Regions from separate parts of the Streptomyces sp. NPDC059037 genome, predicted to be linked through region 1. Evidence: riboswitches for the same ligand, from Rfam matches in the RefSeq annotation. Region 1 holds a riboswitch; the other holds the start of a gene.
What was found. A riboswitch is a leader RNA that binds a small molecule or an ion and turns the genes downstream of it on or off. The one in region 1 is predicted to bind S-adenosylmethionine.
Positions count from the first base shown of each region.

Region 2: another riboswitch for S-adenosylmethionine. It lies ahead of thrC (threonine synthase); the one in region 1 lies ahead of ACFWY6_RS27855 (aminotransferase class V-fold PLP-dependent enzyme).

Region 1 is NZ_JBHYIG010000156.1:13,655-18,293, forward strand. Features, by position in the region: gene ACFWY6_RS27850 (glycerate kinase) at 1-875, shown strand, start outside; gene ACFWY6_RS27855 (aminotransferase class V-fold PLP-dependent enzyme) at 827-2,236, opposite strand; SAM riboswitch class IV at 2,427-2,543, opposite strand; gene trpD (anthranilate phosphoribosyltransferase) at 2,630-3,694, opposite strand; gene ACFWY6_RS27865 (cytochrome bc complex cytochrome b subunit) at 3,830-4,639, opposite strand, start outside.
Region 2 is NZ_JBHYIG010000076.1:1,027-5,665, forward strand. Features, by position in the region: gene ACFWY6_RS17945 (trehalose-6-phosphate synthase) at 1-509, opposite strand, end outside; gene ACFWY6_RS17950 (glucosyl-3-phosphoglycerate synthase) at 650-1,594, opposite strand; SAM riboswitch class I at 1,750-1,879, shown strand; gene thrC (threonine synthase) at 1,873-3,204, shown strand; gene ACFWY6_RS17960 (MoaD/ThiS family protein) at 3,302-3,577, shown strand; gene ACFWY6_RS17965 (cold-shock protein) at 4,028-4,231, shown strand; gene groL (chaperonin GroEL) at 4,542-4,639, shown strand, end outside.

The sequences.
Region 1 (4,639 bases):
CGACGTACGGCGTCGGCGAGCTGATCGGCGCCGCCCTGGACGCGGGGGCCCGCCGCATCCTGGTGGGCTGCGGCGACTCCGGAACGTCGGACGGCGGCGCGGGCGCCCTGCAGGCGCTCGGCGCCCGGCTCCTGGACGCGGACGGCTGGGAACTCCCGCCCGGCGGACGTGAGTTGACCCGCCTGAGCCGCATCGACCCGGCAGGCCTCGACCCCCGCCTGAAGGACACCGAGATCCGGGTCGCCTGCAACCCCTTCAACGTCCTGACCGGCGAGCGCGGCGTCGCCCGCGTCTTCGGCCCCCAGAAGGGCGCCACACCCGCCCAGGTCGAGGTGCTCGCGGCCGCCCTTGAGCACTGGGCGCACCTCCTCACCCGCGACCTGCACGCCACGACGGACCTCGCCCTCGGCCCCGGCACGGGCGCATCCGGCGGTCTCGGCGCCGGCCTCGCCGCGCTGGGCGCCGAGCTGCTCCCCCGCTTCGACGTCCTGCTCGACCACCTGGACCTGGACGCCCGCCTGGCCCGCGCCGACCTCGTCGTCACCGCCGAGGGCGCCCTCGACCACCAGACGCCGCACGGCAAGATCCCCGCCGAGGTGGCAAGGCGCGCCAAGCGGTCGGGCCGTCCGGTGCTCGTCCTCGCGGGCACCATCGGCCAGGGCGCGCACCACGTGCGGGCGGCCGGCGTGGACGCCTACAGCGCGATCCTGCCCGCCCCGGTCTCGCTCACGGAGGCGCTCGGCCGGGGCGGCGAGTTCCTCACCGACGCGACCGAGCGGGCCCTGCGGATGATCCAGATCGGCACCCGGCTGCCGTCCTCAATGACTCAGGCCCCGGTGGTGTCCGGCACGCAACGCCCGTCCTCGGTGCGGTAGTTCCACCGCGCGCCGTCCGCCACCAGCTCCTTGACGGCGCGCACGAAACGCTCGACGTGCTCGTCAGGGGTGCCGGCGCCGAAGCTCACCCGGATCGCGTTCAGCGACTTCTCGCCGGGCGCGGCCTCGGGGGCACCGCACTCGCCCTGGGTCTGCGGGTCGCTGCCGAGCAGGGTGCGCACCAGCGGGTGGGCGCAGAAGAGACCGTCGCGTACGCCGATGCCGTACTCGGCGGAGAGCGCGGCGGCGAAGTGCGAGCTGTTCCAGCCCTCGACGACGAACGAGATGACGCCGACGCGCGGGGCGTCGTCGCCGAAGAGCGAGAGCACCTTCACCGCGGGCACCTCGGCGAGGCCCTCGCGGACCTTGGCGATGAGGTGGTTCTCGCGGGCGACCAGCTCGTCGAAGCCCGCCTCGGTCAGCGCCTTGCAGGCGGCGGCGATCGAGTACACGCCGATGACGTTCGGCGAACCGGCCTCGTGCCGCGCGGCGGTGTCGTGCCACTCGACGTCCACGCCGCCGTCCGTGCGCCGGGCGACCTTCCGGGATGCGCCGCCGCCGGCGAGGTAGGGCTCGGCATCCTGCAGCCAGTCGGAGCGGCCCGCGAGAACGCCCGAGCCGAAGGGCGCGTACAGCTTGTGACCGGAGAAGGCGACCCAGTCGACGTCCAACTCGCGTACGGAGACGGGGTGATGGGGCGCGAGCTGCGCGGCGTCCAGGACGATACGGGCGCCGTGCGCGTGGGCGGCGGCGGCCAGCTCCTTCACCGGCCACAGCTCACCGGTGACGTTCGACGCACCGGTCACGCAGACCAGGGCGGGCCCAGTGGGGCCTCCCCTGCTCGAACGAAGTTGAGAGCTTGGGGAAGGGTCGCGGTCGGCGAGCGCATGCTCCAGGGTGGCGACGGCCTGGTCGGCGGTGCGCGGCGCGTTCAGGTACGTCACGCGGGCGTCGCGCCAGGGCAGCAGCGAGGCGTGGTGCTCGGTCTCGAAGACGAAGACCTGGCAGTCGGCGGGCAGCGCGGCGGCGAGCAGGTTGAGCGAGTCGGTGGTCGACCGCGTGAAGACGACCTGGTCGCCCTCGCGGCAGTCGAGGAACTCGGCGACGGTGACCCGGCTGTTCTCGAACAGGTCGGTGGAGAGCTGCGACAGATACCCGGCCCCGCGGTGCACGCTGCCGTAGTACGGCGCGTACGCGGCCACGTCGTCCCACACCCGCTGCAGCGCGGGCGCGCTCGCCGCGTAGTCGAGCGCGGCGTAGGTCACCTCGCCACCGGTGACGAGCGGCACGGTGACGTCCCGGCCGAGGACGGCGAGGGGGGCACAGACGGACGAGTCGGCGGCTACGGCGGAAACAGACATGGCGAACTCCCGTGGGAAGGCAGGCGAGTTCACTGCAGCGACGCCCGTGCGACACGCAGGGCGGTGCAGTGATGAAGAGAAAAGGGGGTGCGGAAAAGGGGCCGGAAAGCCCTATCGCATTCGCTTGCTCACGAGACTGCTCCCTTGAGGACCAGGACCCCAGGGATGCGACACTCATCGAGTGCGCAGGGGTCCGCGCTTGCCATACGCCTTGCTGCGTACGGCCTGGTCTTCACCCGGGGCACCCCGCCACGGACGGAGGGTTGCCGGACAGCAAGCCGGGGCCTAATCGCTGTCACTCATGACCTGTTGAGCATCTTGCCACACGATCTTCGACGCGCAAGGCGCAGTCCAGAATCCGGACTGCGCCTTGCGTCACATGCGGGGCCCGTGTCAGCGGTTGCTGGCCGCCACCCAGCGCTCCAGGGCCTTCTTCGCGGCCCCGGAGTCGATGGACTCGGCCGCCCGCACCATGCCGGCCCGGATCTGCTCCACGAGGCTCCCCTCGCCCGGCGAGAGGGCCACGAGCGCCGCCGCCGAGTTGAGCAGCACCGCGTCCCGCACCGGCCCGGTCTCCCCGTCGAGCAGCCGCCGCGCGACCTCCGCGTTGTACGAGGCGTCGGCGCCCCGCAGCGCCTCGATGGGCACCAGGTCGATCCCGACGTCGCGGGGGTCGAAGGCCTCCTCGCGCACGGCGCCGTCACGCACCACCCAGACCCGGGAGGTCGACGTCGTCGTCAGCTCGTCGAGCCCGTCGTCGCCGCGGAAGACGAGCGAGGAATGCCCGCGCTCGGCGAAGACACCGGCCACCACGGGCGCCATCCGCGGGTCGGCGACACCGACCGCCTGGGCCCGCACCCTGGCCGGGTTGGTGAGCGGACCGAGCAGGTTGAACACGGTCCGGATGCCCAGCTGGCCGCGCGCGGCGCCCGCGTACCGCAGCGCCGGGTGGAACTTCACCGCGAAGCAGAAGGTGATGCCCGCCTCCTCCACGACCTCGACGACCCGCTGCGGCGTGAGCTCCAGGTTCACGCCGAGCTTCTCGAGCACGTCGGAGGCGCCGCTGGCCGACGACGCGGCGCGGTTGCCGTGCTTGACGACCTTCGCGCCCGCGCCGGCGATGACGATCGCGGACATCGTGGAGATGTTGACCGTCTTGGCGCCGTCGCCACCGGTGCCGACGATGTCGACGGTCTCGCCGGGCACCTTGATCACATTGGCGTGCTCATACATGGCGCGTACGAGACCGGAGATCTCCTCGACCGTCTCGCCCTTGGCCCGCAGCGCCACCACGAAGCCGGCGATCTGCGCGTCGGTGGCCTCGCCGCGCATGATGCGGTCCATGGCCCAGGCGGTGTCGTCGGCGCTCTGGTCGCGCCCGTCGAGCAGACCGTTCAGTACGTCGGGCCAGGAACGGCCCGCCGCGGTATTGCCTCCTGCGGGGGTCACAGCGCTCATCTGCCGCTCCTGAGTTCGTATAAATGGGCCAAGGACACCCTATCCAGGTCCGGGGACGGCAAAGAGCCCCGTCCGCGCAATGGACGGGGCTCTTGCCGTGGCGACCTTGTGGTCAGAGCTCTGCGAGCTCAGGGATCAGTGGTGGCCGTGGCCGCTCGTGATCTCCTTGTACTCCTCGACGGTGGGCTTGGGGATCTGGCTGTCTTCCCCGTAGTAGCCCTTCGAGAGCTTGGCCCGGAGCTTCTGCGAACCGGACACCTTGCGCTCGACGCCGTTCTCGTCGACCGTCGGGCCGATCTCGATCGGCGCGTACTGCTCGTGCGCGGTGAGCGTGTGCAGCTGCTCCTGGTTGAGCGGCTCGTGGACCTCGATGAACTCACCGTGCGGCAGGCGCTTGATGATGCCGGACTCGCGTCCGTGCAGCACCTTGTCCTTGTCGCGCCGCTGCAGACCCAGGCAGATCCGCTTGGTGATGATGAACGCCAGCACCGGGAAGACGAAGAAGGCGATGCGCACGAACCAGGTGATCGAGTTGATCGACAGGTGGAAGTGCGTGGCCCACAGGTCGTTTCCGCCGCCGATGAGCAGCACGAAGTACCAGGACATCCATGCGACACCGAAGGCCGTACGGGTCGGGGCGTTGCGCGGGCGGTCCAGGATGTGGTGCTCGCGCTTGTCGCCGGTGACCCAGGACTCGATGAACGGGTAGACCGCGATCGCGACCAGGACCAGCGGGAAGATGATCAGCGGGATGAACACGCCGAGAACGAGCGTGTGACCCCAGAGGTTGATCTCCCAGCCCGGCATGAAGCGGATCAGGCCTTCGGAGAAGCCCATGTACCAGTCGGGCTGGGCTCCGGTGGAGACCTGGTCCGGGCGGTACGGACCGAGCGCCCAGATCGGGTTGATCGTGGCGATCGCCGAGATGGCCGCGATGATGCCGAA
Region 2 (4,639 bases), on a different contig from region 1:
CGGAGTTCGCGGAGCATCCCGGGCACGAGCGACAGGTGATAGTCCTGGACGAGGACCGCGGCGCCGGACCCGGCACTCTCCGCGAGCGCCTCCGCGAAAGCCCGGTTGTATGTCTCGTACGAGGCCCACTGCGCCCGGAACTCCGGGCCGAACGCCGGTTCCAGCGGGGTCTGGTACAGCATGTGGTGGACGAACCAAAGGACCGAGTTCGCGATCCCGTTGTACGCGTCGGCGTGCACGCCCTCGTGCGACCCGGCGTCGATGTCGAGCATCCGTACGCCCGGCTCGGCGACCCCGCGCCGCACGGCCTCCCGGTCGCCGTCACCCAGCGCCGCGCAGACCCACAGGGCGTCCGCCTCGTCCCCGATCGCGCTGAGCCCGGAGACGAGTCCGCCGCCGCCCCGCTTGGCCGTCAGCTCCCCGTTCTCCTCCAGGGTGTACGTGACAGGGCCGCGGTTGGACGCGACGAGGACCTGGGCGGCCGGGGCCGCTGCCTGCTCGGAGACCATGTGCCGAAATCTAGCCCCTCCGGGGAAACCTCAAACGTACGGCCGGACCCCCGCGGGGACCCGGCCGTATACGTGCCAGGAGCAAGCAGTCGCGCGAAGACCCGAGCGCCTGGCCGCGCCTGCACCCGCTGGGCGCGTGGCTACGCCACGCGGCGTTCCGCGTACTCCGCGATGTCGGCCATCGGCGGCCGCTCCTCCGTGTCCACGGCGTGGGTGCGCGGCGCGAATCCGTGCTCGTCCCGCTCGAACTGCGTGAGCTCGGGGCGTACGAGGTGTCCGCGGGCGAGCCGCAGCTGTGCCGTCCGGTAGATCGCCGCGGCCATCCGGCCCAGCGCCTGACCGTCCTGGTGACGGTGCTTGCGCACACCGACGTCGACCTGCGCGAGCGCGTCGAGGCCCACCGTGTGCAGCGCGTCGACAAGGAGGCCCAGCTCCACTCCGTAACCGACGGGGAACGGCAGCCGTTCGAGCAGCGACCTGCGCGCCGCGTACTCGCCGCCGAGCGGCTGGACGAAGCCCGCGAGCTGCGGCCAGTGCATGTTCAGCAGCGGGCGCGCCATCAGCTCGGTGACCCGGCCGCCCTGACCTGCTGCCTCGCCGAGGGGCCGGTCGTACATCGCCTTCACGAAGTGCACATCGGGCTCGGTCAGGAGTGGGCCCACGATGCCCGAGACGAAGTCCGCCGAGAACTCCTTCAGGTCCGCGTCGACGAACGCGACGATGTCACCGCCGGTCACCAGGAGCGAACGCCAGAGCACCTCGCCCTTGCCGGGCACGGCCGGGATGCGGGGGAGGATCTCGTCCCGGTGCACGACCCGCGCGCCCGCGGCGCGCGCGACCTCGGCCGTGCGGTCCTTCGAGCCCGAGTCGATCACCACGAGCTCGTCGACGAGCGGGGCCTTCTCGACCAGCTCACGGCGGATCTCCGCGACGATCTCGCCGACCGTCTCCTCCTCGTCGAGCGCGGGCAGCACGACACTCACCGACGTGCCGGACGCCTTCTTCGCCGCGGTGAGCCGGTCAAGCGGCCGGTCGGCGACGGACCAGGAACGCCTGCTCAGCCAGCGCTCGGCCTCTTCCAGCAAGGTCAGGGTCCTCTCTGTGTGATCCATCTCGCGGTTCGGACGACTATCTCAAGCGTCCAGGCCTTCGGTTACAGTCTTGAACAACGCGGATGACCATCGCATGTCGGGGGCCATCGCGTAACAAATGCACCGGGACCGCGAGCCCGGCGCCATAGCGCTCATCCAGAGGGGCAGAGGGATACGGCCCGTTGAAGCCCCGGCAACCCTCCCGCCGACCGACGAGGTCACGGTGGGGAAGGTGCCAATTCCGTCTCGCGGCGAGATGCGCCGCGGGGAAGATGAGGAGAAAGGGCCTCGCCTCCATGGCTGCGCAGACTGTCGCAACGAACGACACCACCACCACCGCTACGAACTCCGTAGACCTCGGCCCCGCTTCGGGCCTCTCCTGCCGCGAGTGCGGCGAGCTCTACGCCCTCGGCCCCATCTTCGCCTGTCAGGCCTGTTTCGGCCCGCTCGAAGTGGCCTACGACCTGCCGACCGGTGACCCCGAGGCGCTCCGCAAGCAGATCGAGTCCGGCCCCGCCAACATCTGGCGTTACGCGCCACTGCTCCCCGTCCCCGCCGACGTGGCCGACAAGCCGAACCTGAACCCCGGCTGGACCCAGCTCGTCAAGGCCGACAACCTCGCCCGTGAACTCGGCGTCGAGCAGGGCAAGTTGTTCGTCAAGGACGACTCGGGCAACCCCACGCACTCCTTCAAGGACCGCGTCGTCGCGCAGGCGCTCGAGGCGGCGCGCGCCTTCGGGTTCACGACTCTTTCGTGCTCCTCGACGGGCAACCTCGCCGGTGCCGTCGGCGCCGCCGCGGCCCGCGCCGGCTTCCGCTCCTGCGTGTTCATCCCGCACGACCTGGAGCAGGGCAAGGTCGTCATGGCCGCGGTGTACGGCGGCGAGCTCGTCGGCATCGAGGGCAACTACGACGACGTGAACCGCTTCTGCTCCGAGCTCATCGGCGACCCGCTGGGCGAGGGCTGGGGCTTCGTCAACGTCAACCTGCGGCCGTACTACGGCGAGGGCTCCAAGACCCTCGCGTACGAGATCTGTGAGCAGCTGGGGTGGGTCCTTCCTGACCAGCTGGTCATCCCGATCGCTTCGGGCTCGCAGCTCACGAAGATCGACAAGGGTCTGAAGGAGCTGATTGCGCTTGGCCTCGTGGAGGACAAGCCGTACAAGATCTTCGGCGCGCAGGCGGAGGGGTGCTCGCCGGTGTCGGCGGCCTTCAAGGCGGGCCATGACGTCGTACGCCCCCAGAAGCCGAACACCATCGCCAAGTCGCTGGCGATCGGCAACCCGGCCGACGGGCCGTACGTCCTCGACATCGCGCGGCGTACGGGTGGTGCGGTGGAGGACGTGAACGACGAGCAGGTCGTCGATGCGATCAAGTTGCTCGCGCGGACGGAAGGCATCTTCGCGGAGACCGCGGGCGGGGTGACGGTCGGCGTCACCAAGAAGCTGATCGAGGCGGGCCTCATCGACCCCTCCCTCACCACGGTCGTGCTCAACACCGGGGACGGCCTCAAGACCCTCGATGCGGTCGCCGACACTTCGCAGGCCACGGCCACCATCCGGCCCAGCCTTGATGCGTTCCGCGCCGCTGGGCTTGCAGGCTGAGCTTGTTCGCTTGTCTGCGGGACCGTTGTGGCTGGTCGCGCAGTTCCCCGCGCCCCTTTCAGGGGCGCTCCCTCCCCGTATCTCAGAGGTGAACCCCATGAGCGTCAACGTCCGCATCCCCACCATCCTTCGCACCTACACCGGCGGTCAGGCCGAGGTCGCTGCCGAGGGGGCGAACCTCTCCGAGGTCATCGCCGACCTGGAGAAGAAGCACGCCGGTATCGCCGCCCGCGTCCTGGACGACCAGGGCAAGCTGCGCCGCTTCGTGAACGTGTACGTCAATGATGACGACGTCCGTTTCGAGCAGGGTCTGGAGACGGCCACTCCGGACGGCGCGGGTGTCTCGATCATTCCTGCCGTCGCCGGAGGCTGACCATCGAGCACAGTGCCGGCGGCTGATCCTTTACGCAAGCACCCTGTGTTATCTCAATTGCCCCCTCCGCGAGAGAAGTGGAGGGGGCAATTCCATGTGGTTGAGCGCGGTACAGTTGGGAAACGAGCTTCTCCGTTTGTGCCGAGCGCATATACGAAGTCGGTCTGGTGCCGACAAGAAGTAGCCAAAGTGCACTGCCCATTTGAGCCGATCACGGCATTTGTCTGGCCCGACTTGCCCTGAAGTCCGGCAAATTCTCCGCATATTTCCGATCGGGCGTGCCCGGAATTCTCGTCCGATTGACCTGTTGCAGACGGCAGTTGGACAGATACATTCAGCCGCGGTCGACGCGTTCCGGCGCACACCTCCACATCCCATTGGGGGGGTGAGGTCTGACCCGGGTCCGCGAAGTGCGGGCCCGTGCAAGGGCCAGTAATAGGGGAGTTAGGCATGGCTCAGGGCACCGTCAAGTGGTTCAACGCGGAGAAGGGGTACGGCTTCATCGCGGTCGACGGTGGTGCGGATGTTTTCGTCCACTACAGCGCGATCCAGATGGACGGCTACCGCACCCTTGAAGAAGGTCAGCGAGTCGAGTTCGAGATCTCGCAGGGCCAGAAGGGTCCGCAGGCGGACATGGTCAAGCTCGCCGTCTGATCTCGGCGCGATCGGCCACCGACGCACTCACGGCGAGGGGCCCGTATCCCGACAGGGGTACGGGCCCCTCGTGCGTGCCGGGCTCCGTCAGCGGGTACGTCTGAGATCCGTCAGGGGCGCTTGCACTCGCAGGGGTCGAGTGCTAATCATTGGGCTTAGCACTCTCCCAGTGAGAGTGACAGAACTTGGATCGGGTCAGCGAGGTCCGCAGGCCGGGTGGGGCAAGGAACCACACGGCGCGCAGGCCGTCCGTCGCGGGCGCGGGCACGGTCCGTTTGCATTTCCACCCCGTCCGGGAGGACCACTTCACATGGCCAAGATCATCGCGTTCGACGAGGAGGCACGGCGCGGCCTCGAGCGCGGCATGAACCAGCTCGCCGACGCCGTCAAGGTGACCCTGGGCCCCAA